4 regions of the Agrobacterium fabrum str. C58 genome follow, and region 4 is predicted to be linked to each of the others. Evidence: riboswitches for the same ligand, from Rfam matches in the RefSeq annotation. Region 4 holds a riboswitch; each other region holds the start of a gene.

Region 1 (3,272 bases), on a different replicon from region 4:
TACCAGAGGCAGACGGCAAGGCCCGCAAGGCTGACCGGCAAGGCCAGCCAGACATCCGGCCAGCGCACGCCGGAAAGATTGCCGAGCAGCCAGAACATGATGCCGCGCGCCTGTTCGGCATTGGCGGATTTGGTGACGATGAAGGAGGTCATGGCGTTGAACAATTGCGAACCCGCAACGCCCGCCAGAATGATGGCGCTGTTACCATGCCCCGCCCGCACGGCCAGAAGGCTGACCAGCGAAAAAGCCACGAATGCGCCAATGAGCGCACCGGCCGGCATTGTCAGAAACCCTGCGCCGAAACCCAGAAGCGCCACGGCGACGGCACCGGTGGAGGCACCCGCGGAGATGCCGAGAATATAGGGATCGGCAAGGGGATTGCGCAAAAGCGATTGCAGCACCGCCCCGGCAAGCGCCAGCGACGCCCCGCAGCAGGCGGCAACGACCGCGCGGCTGAGGCGGTAACTCCAGACAATACCCTCATCCAGCGGCTCAAGCGGATAACCCGCATGGAAAACGCGGTTGGCAATCGTCTTTGCGACGACATCGAAAGGAATGGCGGTCTCGCCGATGGCCGCCCCGGCCATCAGCGCGACAAGCAGCAGGGCGAGTGCTGCAAATGCCAGCCCCGCCCTGCCAAGATGGGTGGAGAAACGGTTCACTTGGCGAGGCCAGCGGCCGAAATCGCCTCGGCCAGCGTTTCAATACCTTCGATGGTGCGAATGGTCGGGTTCATCGCCTGCGCATCCATGTCGAACACACGGCCTTGCTTGACGGCGGGCATGATGCTCGCCACGGGATCGGTTTCCAGGAACTTGCGCTTGACGGCGATATCGTCCGCCGGGAAGCGGCGGCGATCCATCTTGCCTGCTACGATCACGGTCGGATTGGCCTTGGCGATCGTCTCCCAGCCGACGGTTGGCCATTCCTCATCGCTTTCAATGACATTCTTTAAGCCCAGCGCGGACATGATGTAACCGGGAGCGCCGTTGCGGCCGGCGACATAGGGGTCGATATCCAGTTCGGCGCTGGAGAACCAGAAGACGGCGGAAAGCTTGCCATTCGCGGAGGCTATCTTGGCCCGTGCAGCTTCCTCGCGCTTCTTCAGGTCGGCAACGACCTCTTCACCGCGCCCCTGCACGTTGAAGATTTTGGCGAGGTCGCGGATTTCCTGATAGATCAGCTCCATGGTGAAGCCGGTATTGCGCACACCATCCCCGCCGCCGGAATTGTCCTTGCCGACGCAATCGGCAGGTGAGGTATAGACGGGAATGCCGAGTTCGGCGAATTGCGCCGGCGTGCCGACAACACCCTCGGGACCGATCTGCCACTGGAACTGCGTCGTGATGAGCTCCGGCCTCTTGCCGACAACCGTCTCGAAGCTAGGATCATTATCGGCCAGCCGTTCGACCTTGGCATTGGCCTCCTCATAACCTTTCAGAACCGGACCGATCCACAGCGCCGTGCCGACGACCCTGTCGGCAACGCCGAGCAGGTAAAGAACCTCAGTCGTGCTCTGGCCAACGGATACGGTGCGGGCGGGTGCCTGCTTGAAAGTGATCTCCTGACCGCAGCTGTTGATCGTCAGGGGATAGGTGGTTTCGGCGGCATTTGCACCGACAAAGGGCAAAGCCCAAAGCACGGCGGCCAGAAAGCCGGCATGAACCGGCAGGCGTCTAGAATGAAACATGTGTTCTCCAGTCGAAAGTAAAACTTATTCCAGAGCAGCAGGCGTCAGAACGCGCAGCAACAGCGGGACGTCTTGTACGGAGAACGGTTATAGGACGCAAACGAAATGTTATGAAATAACATTACAAATTCCTCCTCCGGGCTTCCCCGCCCGTAACGATGGTTTCCATTTTGACGGCAGGTCTCCTGGCTCACGGATTTGCGTCCCTCATCTGCCTTCCCGCATTCCGAAAAAAACAGTGGCATGACGCCTTCAAGCGTCACTGGGATGAACAACAATCCGCTTACAGTTGCGGGGGCAGCCAAGGCATTGGACGAAAAAGATCGCCCGCACCATGTTCCCTATTAATCCCTTCGCCTTTCGGCTGTAGGAACCGTCGCTTTCTCACATAAGGGGCAAGAGGCGGAGCGTCAATTGCGATCGTGTCGCAGCTCAGCACAAAGTCAGAACAGGGAAGGGCCCGCCAGCGCAAAAATTCTCGCCGTGCCGGACCCCATCGGCTGCGGCTCGTCTTTTGACATGGTCGTCAGCGTTTCGATCACTACCAAACCTGATTGCGCGAGAAAATCGGAAAAGGCGCCGCTGTCGCGCACGGCATCGAGACGGGCAAGCTGGTCTTCCAGATCGGCAAAATGCCGGCTGACAAGCATGATCGCATCCATTTCCTCCACGGCAACGACCGGACCGATGATGTGGCCCCGCCCCGCCGCCCGGCGAAAGGCAAAAGCGACAAGCCGGCCGGCCTCGAACAGGCCATAACCCGTCTTTTCCTTGAGAAGGCGCAACAGGACGCGGCGGCGCGAAATGCCAAAAGCTGCGCGGTCCATGTCAGCCACGTCGATAAGGTGGTCTTCTGACAGCAACTCGATTTTCTGTTTTCGGCCAGGCGGCATCTCGGCCGGACGTTGCACCTTTCCCCGAAAGAGATGCACTTTTTCCGTTTCTCCGGTGAACCCCAACCGGGCAAACAACCGCCTCGACTCGTCCGTGGCATTGATCCGGAGCGATATGACAGGGAACTTCGCCAAAAGCCGCCGCACCAGCCATGGCGCAACGCCCTGCCCCTGCAGGCGTGGGGAAACGATGACCATGCCGAGCGTTGCGAAACCCTCATCATAGGCAAACAGCATCGCGGTTGCGACGACGCGATCAATCTCATCGAGGGCAGCGAGGCCGACGCCGCACTGCCGCAGAAAACACCATTCATTCGCGTGATATTGCCACCCCACCGCCATGGAAAGCGCGTGCAGATGATCGGCCTCGACATCGGCGATATCCACGGTTCGCAACTCGAAACTATCGACTTTGAGCAGCTCCATAGCAAACGGCTCTCATTTCCTCCGGCGCGGAACCTTGATCCCGGCAGCCCAGCCCACGACATCCGAAGATAACCAGCCTTGCCAGCACGAATTTTCCGAAAGCACTGGAAGGACACAACAATCTACCGAAATCACCCGCATTTCAGCAGATAAACGCCATCAGCCACTTTAAGCTCTCGCCGTTGAAACGACGGAGACAGCCATGAACGCAATCGAAATTCTGGAGCGTCTTGTCGGCTTCCCATCGATCGTCGGAACCGCCA
Region 2 (3,272 bases), on a different replicon from region 4:
TCTCGAAAGCGCTCTCTCGTTGATGGCTTTTTCTCAAGAGCGTAGAGACCTCCAGCGGCGACGATGCGTCCTCCGTCGTCCCGGACGAGAAGAAAACCTCCTCGCTCCCCGTTCGAAAACCAGTTTTCGGGAGCTGCTTTCAACAGTGAGTCCAGATCGGAGTGCCAGGCCGGCGTGTAACCGATCCCGTAGAATTCATTGATGATCCGTAGACAGAAAGCTCGCGCTTCTGCTTTTACCTCACTTGCGGCGTCATCTGCCAGCCATGCCGGCGATGAGTTCCAAACATGCATATAGACGCTTCCTCCTGCCAGGGCTGGCGAACTGATCGAAAATCGGCGCGTCAGGCTAATATTTGACGCGACGTCTCGAGAAACCCGGCGATGAAATCGACAGTATCGTCACCATCTCTTAAACCGAGATGGATGCTTTTCTGGATACCGCTCTGACCGATGCGGACGGCGCGGACACCGAGTGCTGCCGCTTCCCGTCGCACCAGCCAATCGGGAATGGCGCTAACCCCGCGGCCTGCCGCCACGAGCTGGAGCATCATTTCCGTCGTTTCGATATTGCGGTGATGACGCGGGCGGCAATTGGCAGGTACCAGGAATTGCGAGAACACATCCAGCCGCTCCGGCGGTACCGGATAGGTGAATAGCGTCTCATCCAGCAGATCCGCAGGTTCGGCATGGCGTTTCAACGCCAGCGGATGATCGACTGGCACCGCGAGCACCAGTTCGTAGTCGAACACCGGCAAATAGTGGACCCCGGCCATCTCAATCGGATCCGGTGTGATCAGGATATCGATTTCATATCCAGCCAGTGCCGCCACGCCGCCGAAAGCGAACGAGGTCGTCAATTCCAAGCCCACATCCGGCCATTCCATGAGGTAGGGTTTTGTGACACTCATTAGCCACTGGTGGCACGGATGGCACTCCATGCCGATCTTGAGCGAGCCTCGCTGCCCGTGGCGATAATCCGACAGAACATTCTCAGCCCTCTCGATCTGGGGCAGAACGCGCTGTGCCAGCGTCAGGATGTAGCGGCCTGCGTCGGTGAGACGAAGGTTGCGGCCATCCTTTTCCCACATCGCCACGCCGTACCGATCTTCCAGCTTGCGGATGGTGTGGCTGAGAGCCGACTGGGATACATTCAGCCGCTCCGCCGCGGCCGTGAGGCTGCCCATGCGATCGACTTCACGCAGGATCGAAAGATGTTGCCTGTCCAGCATGGTTATGCTCCTCCCTTTTCCAGGGAAAAGGCTTCGGCCGGGTCGCGAATGGTAGCCGGCCGGTGGTCCTTGTCGACCGCCACCATGGTGAAGTGTCCGGTGGCCGTGATGTGTCTCTCGCCTGTCAGAAGATTTTCGGACCAGAGTTTTGTCTGGATCGACATGGAGCTGCGGCCCACGCGTTCGACGTGTGCCTGCGCCTCGACAATTTCGCCGATCTCGATTGCCCTTGCAAAATCGATGCGCTCGGATGAGGCCAGCACCACCAGCTTGCCGCAGTAGCGCGACGCTGCAACAAAAGCGGCTTTGGTCATATAGGCAATAGCTTCGCCCCCGAACATCCGGCCGGCGCTGTTTGCCTGATCCGGAAAGACGATCTCGACCATGGTGACGGCATCGCTTGGATCAGGTGTCTCTTCAGTGAGGAGTTCGGGCAGGACATAGCTCGCGGCGTCCTCACCTTCCGGTATGGCCACCATATGGAAGATGCCCCGCGTACAGGTGTGTTGCTGGCGGCCGATAATGGTTTCCGCCACCATTTCCACCTCGACCGTGAGGGAACGGCGTCCAGCCTTCACGGGTCTCGCCGTGAATTCGACGATATGCCCGATGCGCGCGGGTTGTCTGAAGTCGATACGTTCGCAGGAGGCAGTCACGAAGGGTGTCCGTCCGAAGCGGGTCGCCGCAATGAAGGCGACCCGATCCATAAGGGCAAGGCCGGTCCCCCCGAAGAGAGTGCCGTGATGGTTGGTATCTCCGGGAAAGACGATATCGATGAGACGGGTTGTCGCGCCGTGCTGAGCAGGCTTTTCTATCGTTGCGATCTCTGTCATCGGCTCTGCCTCAGGTTGCGGCAGGGCGGGACATGACGCAGAGGCAAAGGCACGGGAATACCTATCGCGAAAGCGGCACTCCGGGACACCCCGCCCGTGGACGTTATCTATCGCGGCAGGTCTCCTGGCTTGCGGGTCATAGCTTTGGTCCGTCTTCCCGAGGCCGGCCTCAGTGACATGATGGACTTTCGCTCGTCGCTTACAGTTGCGGGGGCAGCTTCGGATTCAGGCTGTGATTAAAGCCCTCACCGAATTCCCTCTTAGCTCCGGACCTTCGTCCGCAGAACCACGATGGCTAACCAATGTCGCATGTCGTTGAACTGGTCAAGGCATCTATCACCGGAATGTCATGGAAGCGTTGAGGGGTTCGCAGCAGAGGATCTTTAGTCCGGCGCTACGCCAAATCATGAACGTGGCTCATGCTTCAATGAGATAAAACCATTTTTACTCGATCAATGTCTCAGGCATATATCACGCACAGTCTCAAGTATGGGCAGCAGGAATGTTGCAGGCTGGAGATAATTGAAAATAATGTTTCGTATATCCTGAAGCATAAGTCAAAAATTTCAGGTTTATATCGGGAGACAAGGACGTCGAATCGCGATGAGTAGAGATTTTAATTTTGATATTAAGAGAGTTACTTTTAATGAAGATTATCATCCTTCAGAAAACACGCGTGTTACGACCAACTTCGCCAATCTGGCTAGGGGAGAGAACCGTCAGGAGAACCTGCGCAATGCCCTGAGGATGATCGACAATCGTTTCAACACACTGGCGCATTGGGATAACCCTGAAGGCGACCGCTATTCTGTCGAGCTCGAAATCATATCCGTCGAAATGAATATTGGTGCTGAAGGCAGGAATGATGCTTTTCCGCTGATTGAAATCCTGAAAACGAACATCGTTGATCGAAAAACCAACGAGCGCATTGATGGCATTGTCGGCAATAATTTTTCTTCCTATGTCCGCGATTACGACTTCAGCGTCTTGCTGCCGGAGCACAACAGGGACCGGCCCCAATTCAGCACGCCAGACAAATTTGGCGATCTGCACGGAAACCTGTTCAAGTGTTTCCTGAACTCGGCTGCTTACAAAGAGAATTTCAACAAGCCGCCAGTCATATGCCTGAGTGCATCAAGCAGCAAAACCTATCACCGAACTGACAATCAGCATCCTGTACTGGGTGTCGAATACCGGCAGAATGAGTT
Region 3 (3,272 bases), 910 kb from region 4:
GAGGCATTTTCCTGGAGCATGGGCGAATGATTGAGGATGTCGCGCAATTTCAGCCAGCCGTCAGATACGTGCCATAAAGCCAATCCCGGCCCCGCACCGGAGCCTCGTCTAGACTTCTGTTTTCACGGCGGAATTCACCGCAATGTGACTTCTTTTCGCCATCCGGAAAGGGCATCCTCGCCCGGTTCGATAAAGCGCCGGTGTCCATGCCGGAATCAAGGAGAGTGTGCATGAAACTGAAAACCATCACGGCGGCCATGCTGTTCGGCTGTCTTTGCGCCGGAGCTGTTTATGCTGCCGGCGAAGTCGAAAAACGTGAAGGCATGATGAAGCAGATCGGCGGCTCCATGGGTGCGCTTGCCGCCATCTCCAAGGGCGAAAAGCCCTTTGACGCTGCCGCCGTCAAGGCTGCCGTGACGACCATCAGCACCAATGCCAAGGCTTTCCCCGACCAGTTCCCCGTCGGCTCAGAGACAGGCAGCGCGGCTGCTCCCGCCATCTGGGAAAACTTCGACGACTTCAAGGCCAAGGCCGCGAAGCTCGGAACGGATGCCGACGCGGTTCTCGCCAATCTCCCCACCGATCAGGCCGGCGTCGCCACCGCCATGAAGACGCTCGGCGCCGATTGCGGCACCTGCCACCAGACCTATCGTCTGAAAAAATAATCGAAGCCTCTGAAAACGCCGCCCATCGGCGGCGTTTTTCGGCACGAAAGGCATCTGACCGGGTCAGGTGAGAATGGGGAGAGGGGTATGTCCTCCATCTGGACGAAGCTTGTTGGCGGGGCAGTGGTTGCGGCCATTGCGGGCTACGGAATTTTTGCCTGGGTTACCGCACCAGAACGTCAGGCGCCGAGCCATTGGGTGAGCCTCGGTGAGCCGGATCTCGCCAATGGCGAAACCCTGTTCTGGGCCGGCGGCTGCGCAAGCTGTCACGCCGCACCCGATGCCAAGGGCGAGGGGCTGCTGACGCTTTCCGGCGGGCAGGCGCTGAAAAGCCCTTTCGGCACCTTTCACGTTCCCAATATTTCCTCTGATCCGCAGCACGGCATCGGCGGCTGGACGCTGGCGGAATTCGGCGATGCGATGACGCGCGGCGTCGCCAAGAACGGCGAACATCTTTACCCGTCCTTTCCCTATGCTTCCTATGCCCGCATGACGCAGAAGGACATCAACGATCTCTTCGGTTATCTGAAGGTCCTGCCCGCCAGCCAGAATGATGCGCCGGATCACGAGCTGCCTTTCCCCTTCAACCTGCGCATGGCGCTGGGCGGCTGGAAATTCCTTTATTTCGATCCCGCCGCACCGCCACGCGTCGAACTCGCCAATGCCAATGCCGAATTGCTGCGCGGCCAATATCTGGTGGAAGGGCCGGGCCATTGCGGCGAATGCCATACGCCCCGCGACGCGCTCGGTGGTTTCCTTGCCGATAAATGGCTGGCCGGTGGCCCCAACCCGGAAGGCGAGGGCCGTATTCCCGACATCACCCCCGGTTCGCAAAGCATCGGAAGCTGGGCCGAAGCCGATATTGCCAGCTATCTCGAAACCGGCTTCACGCCGGAATTTGACAGCGTCGGCGGCTCCATGGTCAAGGTGCAGCAGAACATGGCGCATCTGACCACCGAAGACCGTGATGCGATCGCCGCCTATCTCAAGGCCATTCCGGCACGATAGCCCTCAGCCGAGGCAAGGCACGCGGGTCGAAAGCAGGCCTGCCATTGACTCCTGCATCTGCCCGACGGATAACATGTCCGTGATGGTTCCTTCCGGGCGTTCCGGAAGGTGAAAAGGGAACACGATAGGGACAAATCCTCATTCGTGGCTGCCCCCGCAACTGTGAGCGGAGAGCCTGAAACGAAATGCCACTGGCAAGCCATCTCGCCTCCATCAAGGGGGAAGGCAATGCCGGGAAGGTGTTTCAGGTTTTGACCCGTAAGCCAGGAGACCTGCCATCACGGAAATATCCATGCCGGCGGGGTGTCCGGAAGAGCGGAATTTCAGGGTGGCGCAATCATGCCTCCCTGTATCAGTCTCGTATCCCCGTGGTGAAGTATATCGTATGCGGTCCTGCGGTGTTTGCCGTTCGGCCGCGTCTAAAGGCGCGGGGTCGCGCCGGGAGAGGGGTCACCATGTCCACCAACCTGAATACGGCCAATTCAGCCGTTTCCGTAAAAACAGCCAGCGTCGCGCAGTCGCTGACAGCGATCGTGCTTGGCCTGTTCGTCGTCGGTTTTGTCGGCTTTTCCCATGTGGAAGCCGTTCACAATGCCGCGCATGATACGCGCCATGCCAATGCCTTCCCCTGCCATTGAGGGGAAACGGCATGTCATTTTTTCGCAATATCGTCTTCACCGCCATTCTCGTCGGCATTCTCGGCGGTTTCGCCGTGTCTGCCATGCAGGCTTTTGGCACCACGCCGCTTATCCTGCAGGCGGAAACCTTTGAAAGCGCCGGCGAAGCGCCCCACAGCCATGATGCACCGGCACCCGGTGCTGCCGTTCCCGCCCATGAGCACAATGACGAGGCCTGGGCTCCGGCCGATGGTTTCGAGCGCACGGCCTATACCGTCGCCGCCAATGTGCTGACCGCCATCGGCTACGCGCTGGTGCTGACGGGCCTCATTTCGCTGCGTGGCACCAATACCGGCTGGCGTGAGGGGCTTCTCTGGGGCGTCGCCGGCTTTGCCGCCGTTATGCTCGCCCCGATGATCGGCCTGCCGCCGGAACTGCCGGGAAGCCCGGCCGCCGCACTTGAGGCGCGGCAGATCTGGTGGCTCGCGACCGTCGCCGCAACCGCAGGCGGCATTGCGTTGATCGCCTTCCGCCGCGAACCTTGGGCGGTGCTTTTGGCGCTGGTGTTGATCGTCGCGCCGCATGTGATCGGCGCACCCCTGCCGCCGGAAGGCGAACACGCGCTGGCACCGTTGCCGCTGGAGCGTCAGTTCATCGTCGCCGCCACCATCACCAGCTTCGTCTTCTGGGCGCTAATCGGCACGTTGAGCGCGTTTTTCCTGAAGCGTTTCCAGCAGGCATAAGCCCATGCAGGACGCAGCGGAGTGGAGTGAGGAACTCGATGCGCTGCGTTTTGCCGTTCCCGGTCACGGTGCGCCTTGCGCCGTGCACCGCCTTGCCTTCAAGGCAGTTCTTGGGGCAACCCCGGAGCGCGAGGCGGCTCTCGCCTGTTTTCATGAACACGAAGCTGCTTTTATCGCTGCGGCGCTCAGCAAGATAAAGCGCGCAAATTTGCCCGCCGGCCGCAGCCTGCATCTAAACA
Region 4 (3,272 bases):
TCGTCCAGAGACGAGGATGTGGTGGCGAGAATATGCATCTAAAGCATTTCCAGTAAAAGTGCGCAGCGGTTTTGCGTCCGGACAATGCGCAAACGGCTTATGTCAGGCGGCCAGCATCTGTTCGATCTTTTCGCGGTTAATGCCCTTTTCGCCGATGACGACGAGACGGCTGCGGCGCTCTTCACCCGCCGCCCAGGGGCGGTCGTAGTAGTGGTTGACGCGGCTGCCGACAGCCTGCACCTGCAGACGCATGGGCTTAGTGGCGACTTCGATGAAGCCCTTGATGCGCAGCACATTCTCGGCAGCGGCCGTCTGCGCGATACGGGCCGCCAGCGCCTCCGGATCGGTAACGGCCGGCAGGTCGATGACGAAGCTGTCGAAATCATCGTGTTCATGATCGAGTTCGCCATCATGATGGGTGCGGCGGTTTTCAATATCCTCTTCCACCGCAAGGCCGAGACCGATCAGCACGGTCGGATCGATGGCACCATTCGAAGCAACAACGATCTTCGCCGCCTTTGGCAGATGTTCGAGGATATGGGCCTTGGCCTTCTCGAGGCCGGCATCGTCGAGAAGATCGGCCTTGGTGAGCACGATAAGATCGGCGCAGGCGACCTGATCTTCGAAGACCTCTTCGACCGGATCGTCATGGTCGAGCGCTTCGTCGTTGGCACGCTGGGCAGCAAGCGCTTCCATGTCGTGGGCGACCTGACCCTCGGCCAGAGCCGCGCCATCCACCACGGCGACCACGGCATCGACAGTCACGCGGCTTTTGATGGCCGGCCACTGGAAGGCCTGCACCAGGGGCTTCGGCAGGGCAAGGCCGGAGGTCTCAATGAGAATATGCTCCACCTTCGGCTGGCGGCTAAGGATTTGTTCGATGGCGGGCTGGAAATCATCCGCCACCGTGCAGCAGATGCAGCCATTGGCCAGCTCGACGATGTTTTCCTCCGGGCAGCTTTCAATGCCGCAGCCTTTCAGAATTTCGCCATCAATGCCGATATCGCCGAATTCATTGACGATGATGGCGAGCCGCTTGCCGTCAAGCTTTTCGAGAAGACCGCGCAGCAGTGTGGTTTTTCCGGCACCCAGAAAGCCGGTGACGATGGTGCAGGGAACGCGGTCCAGAAGGGTGCTCATGATCTCTCCTCGGTAAAATCGAATGGGGGAATGCGCGCCAGCATGCCGCGCTTTAGGGGTTCCGGGCGGCCACGCCAGGGCATCAGGCCGTCGGGGGCGGCAGAAAGCAGCCGCGCGCCGACCAGCAGGTCTTCCGCATCGCCGGGCGTCAGCCCGCCAAACACATAAGACCAGCCATCGGCGCTGCGGAGCACGGCACTGAGGCCACGCTTGCAATTGGCAAGGCAATTGACGGAGCGAACGGCAATGCCGCTCTCCTGCGCCTTTTCAATGACGGCATCGGCAAGACGCGAACCGGGACGCGGTTCGGCATTGGGATCGACATCATCGCGACAACTGCGGCATACGAAGACGGTAACGCCCGGCGCTGTCTCGTCCTGCGGGTTCCCGTTTGAACCTGAAGATGTCGCTGAAATATCCAAACCGTCCCGTTCCCGCGTCACGTTAAAATTCATCGGGGTGCGGCTATCGAAAACGGTGTGCGACAGGCGCAAACCCGCTGTTCGATCTGACCGACTGACCGGAGCACCCCGCCCGGCAGACGCTTTTTCCTGAAACGGCAGGTCTCCTGGCTTGCGGCTATCAACACCCTGTCACCGCCTTCCCGAACCGATCATAAAGGTTCAGTGGCTTTACGGTGCGGGCTTACCGCTTACAGTTGCGGGGGCAGCCACGGAATGACCCTTTCTCGGGGCGGAACCGTGTTCCCTCTTAGCTTTTCCCGTTGCCGGGAAAAGACCGTCAGTCCCTTACCCTTAGGCTGAACGGGTGTAAGGGTCAATGCCGCGTGCCCGTGACCAGCGCATTGCCGGGTGCGGCAAATTGAGTATAGTCGCCGCTCCGAATGGCGGGGGCAAAAGGTCTCGCGCCGCAGGACAAGAAGGAACGAGCGATGACCCGCGACATCAGCGACAGCGAAGCCGAACGCCACCGGCAGAAAATGGTCAACCGCAAGACTGTGCAGGACGCCGAAGTTGCGGAAAAGACCATCGAAAAAGGCCTGCTGATGATCAATACCGGGCCCGGCAAGGGCAAGTCCACGGCCGCGTTCGGCCTCGCCTTGCGCATGCTCGGCACCGGGCGGCGAGTTGGCGTCGTGCAATTCATCAAGGGTGCATGGTCGACGGGAGAGCAGCAGGCCCTGACGCTCTTCGGGGATAAGGTCGTCTGGCGCACCATGGGGGAGGGCTTCACTTGGGACACGCAGGACCTCAAACGCGATGTCGCGGCCGCGGCAAAGGCCTGGGAAGAGGCCAAGGCCCTGATGGCCGACCAAACAATCGGTCTTCTGCTCCTCGACGAGCTGAACATCGCTTTGCGCTATGATTACCTGCCGCTGGAAGAAGTTGTCGAAACGCTCTCTAGTCGCAGGCCCGATCTGCATGTCATCGTCACCGGCCGCAACGCCAAGCAGCCGCTGATCGACGCCGCCGATATGGTGACGGAAATGACGCTGGTGAAACATCACTTCAAGGCGGGCGTGAAGGCCCAAGCCGGGATAGAATTCTGACATGACAGCACGGGTGCTGATGTTTCAGGGAACCGGCTCCGATGTCGGCAAATCGCTGATGGTGGCCGGTCTTGCCCGGGCATTCACCCGGCGCGGCCTCTCCGTCGTGCCGTTCAAGCCACAGAACATGTCGAACAATGCCGCAGTTACCGCCGATGGCGGTGAGATCGGCCGTGCGCAGGCGCTGCAGGCGCGGGCAGCAGGCGTGCCGCTTTCCGTGCACATGAACCCGGTGCTCCTGAAGCCGCAGAGCGAAACCGGCGCACAGGTGGTAGTGCAGGGCAAGATCGTCGGCAGCGCCAAGGCGGCCGATTATCAGCACATGAAGGCCGGGCTGATGCCGCGCGTGCTTGATAGTTTCGAGCACTTGAAACAACTGGCCGATCTGGTGCTGGTGGAAGGGGCAGGCAGCGCCTCGGAAATAAACCTCCGCGCCAATGACATCGCCAATATGGGTTTTGCCCGAGCGGCCGATGCGCCAGTGATCCTGATCGGCGATATCGATCGCGGTGGCGTCATCGCCAGCCTCGTCGGCACCAGAGAGGTGCTCGACGACGATGACGCGGCGATGATCGAAGGTTTCATCGTCAACCGATTTCGCGGCGATCCGGCACTGTTTTCC

Evidence for each region. Region 4 has a riboswitch for cobalamin ahead of ATU_RS13665 (DUF1636 family protein). Riboswitches for the same ligand answer to the same signal wherever they lie in the genome.
Region 1: another riboswitch for cobalamin. It lies ahead of ATU_RS15715 (ABC transporter substrate-binding protein); the one in region 4 lies ahead of ATU_RS13665 (DUF1636 family protein).
Region 2: another riboswitch for cobalamin. It lies ahead of ATU_RS17820 (acyl-CoA thioesterase); the one in region 4 lies ahead of ATU_RS13665 (DUF1636 family protein).
Region 3: another riboswitch for cobalamin. It lies ahead of ATU_RS04345 (CbtB domain-containing protein); the one in region 4 lies ahead of ATU_RS13665 (DUF1636 family protein).

Annotation. Positions count from the first base shown of each region.
Region 1 covers NC_003063.2:439,277-442,548, forward strand. The annotation lists gene ATU_RS15710 (FecCD family ABC transporter permease) at 1-662, opposite strand, end outside; gene ATU_RS15715 (ABC transporter substrate-binding protein) at 659-1,690, opposite strand; cobalamin riboswitch at 1,849-2,083, opposite strand; gene ATU_RS15720 (GNAT family N-acetyltransferase) at 2,134-3,009, opposite strand; gene argE (acetylornithine deacetylase) at 3,212-3,272, shown strand, end outside.
Region 2 covers NC_003063.2:920,803-924,074, reverse strand. The annotation lists gene ATU_RS17830 (GNAT family N-acetyltransferase) at 1-293, opposite strand, end outside; gene ATU_RS17825 (LysR family transcriptional regulator) at 344-1,231, opposite strand; gene ATU_RS17820 (acyl-CoA thioesterase) at 1,234-2,064, opposite strand; cobalamin riboswitch at 2,162-2,370, opposite strand; gene ATU_RS17815 (DUF1852 domain-containing protein) at 2,668-3,272, shown strand, end outside.
Region 3 covers NC_003062.2:875,888-879,159, forward strand. The annotation lists gene ATU_RS04330 (LysE family translocator) at 1-30, shown strand, start outside; gene ATU_RS04335 (c-type cytochrome) at 231-665, shown strand; gene ATU_RS04340 (c-type cytochrome) at 753-1,673, shown strand; cobalamin riboswitch at 1,740-1,967, shown strand; gene ATU_RS04345 (CbtB domain-containing protein) at 2,129-2,311, shown strand; gene ATU_RS04350 (CbtA family protein) at 2,323-3,033, shown strand; gene ATU_RS04355 (hypothetical protein) at 3,038-3,272, shown strand, end outside.
Region 4 covers NC_003062.2:2,808,289-2,811,560, forward strand. The annotation lists gene cobN (cobaltochelatase subunit CobN) at 1-38, opposite strand, end outside; gene cobW (cobalamin biosynthesis protein CobW) at 103-1,140, opposite strand; gene ATU_RS13665 (DUF1636 family protein) at 1,137-1,562, opposite strand; cobalamin riboswitch at 1,682-1,898, opposite strand; gene cobO (cob(I)yrinic acid a,c-diamide adenosyltransferase) at 2,033-2,650, shown strand; gene ATU_RS13675 (cobyric acid synthase) at 2,652-3,272, shown strand, end outside.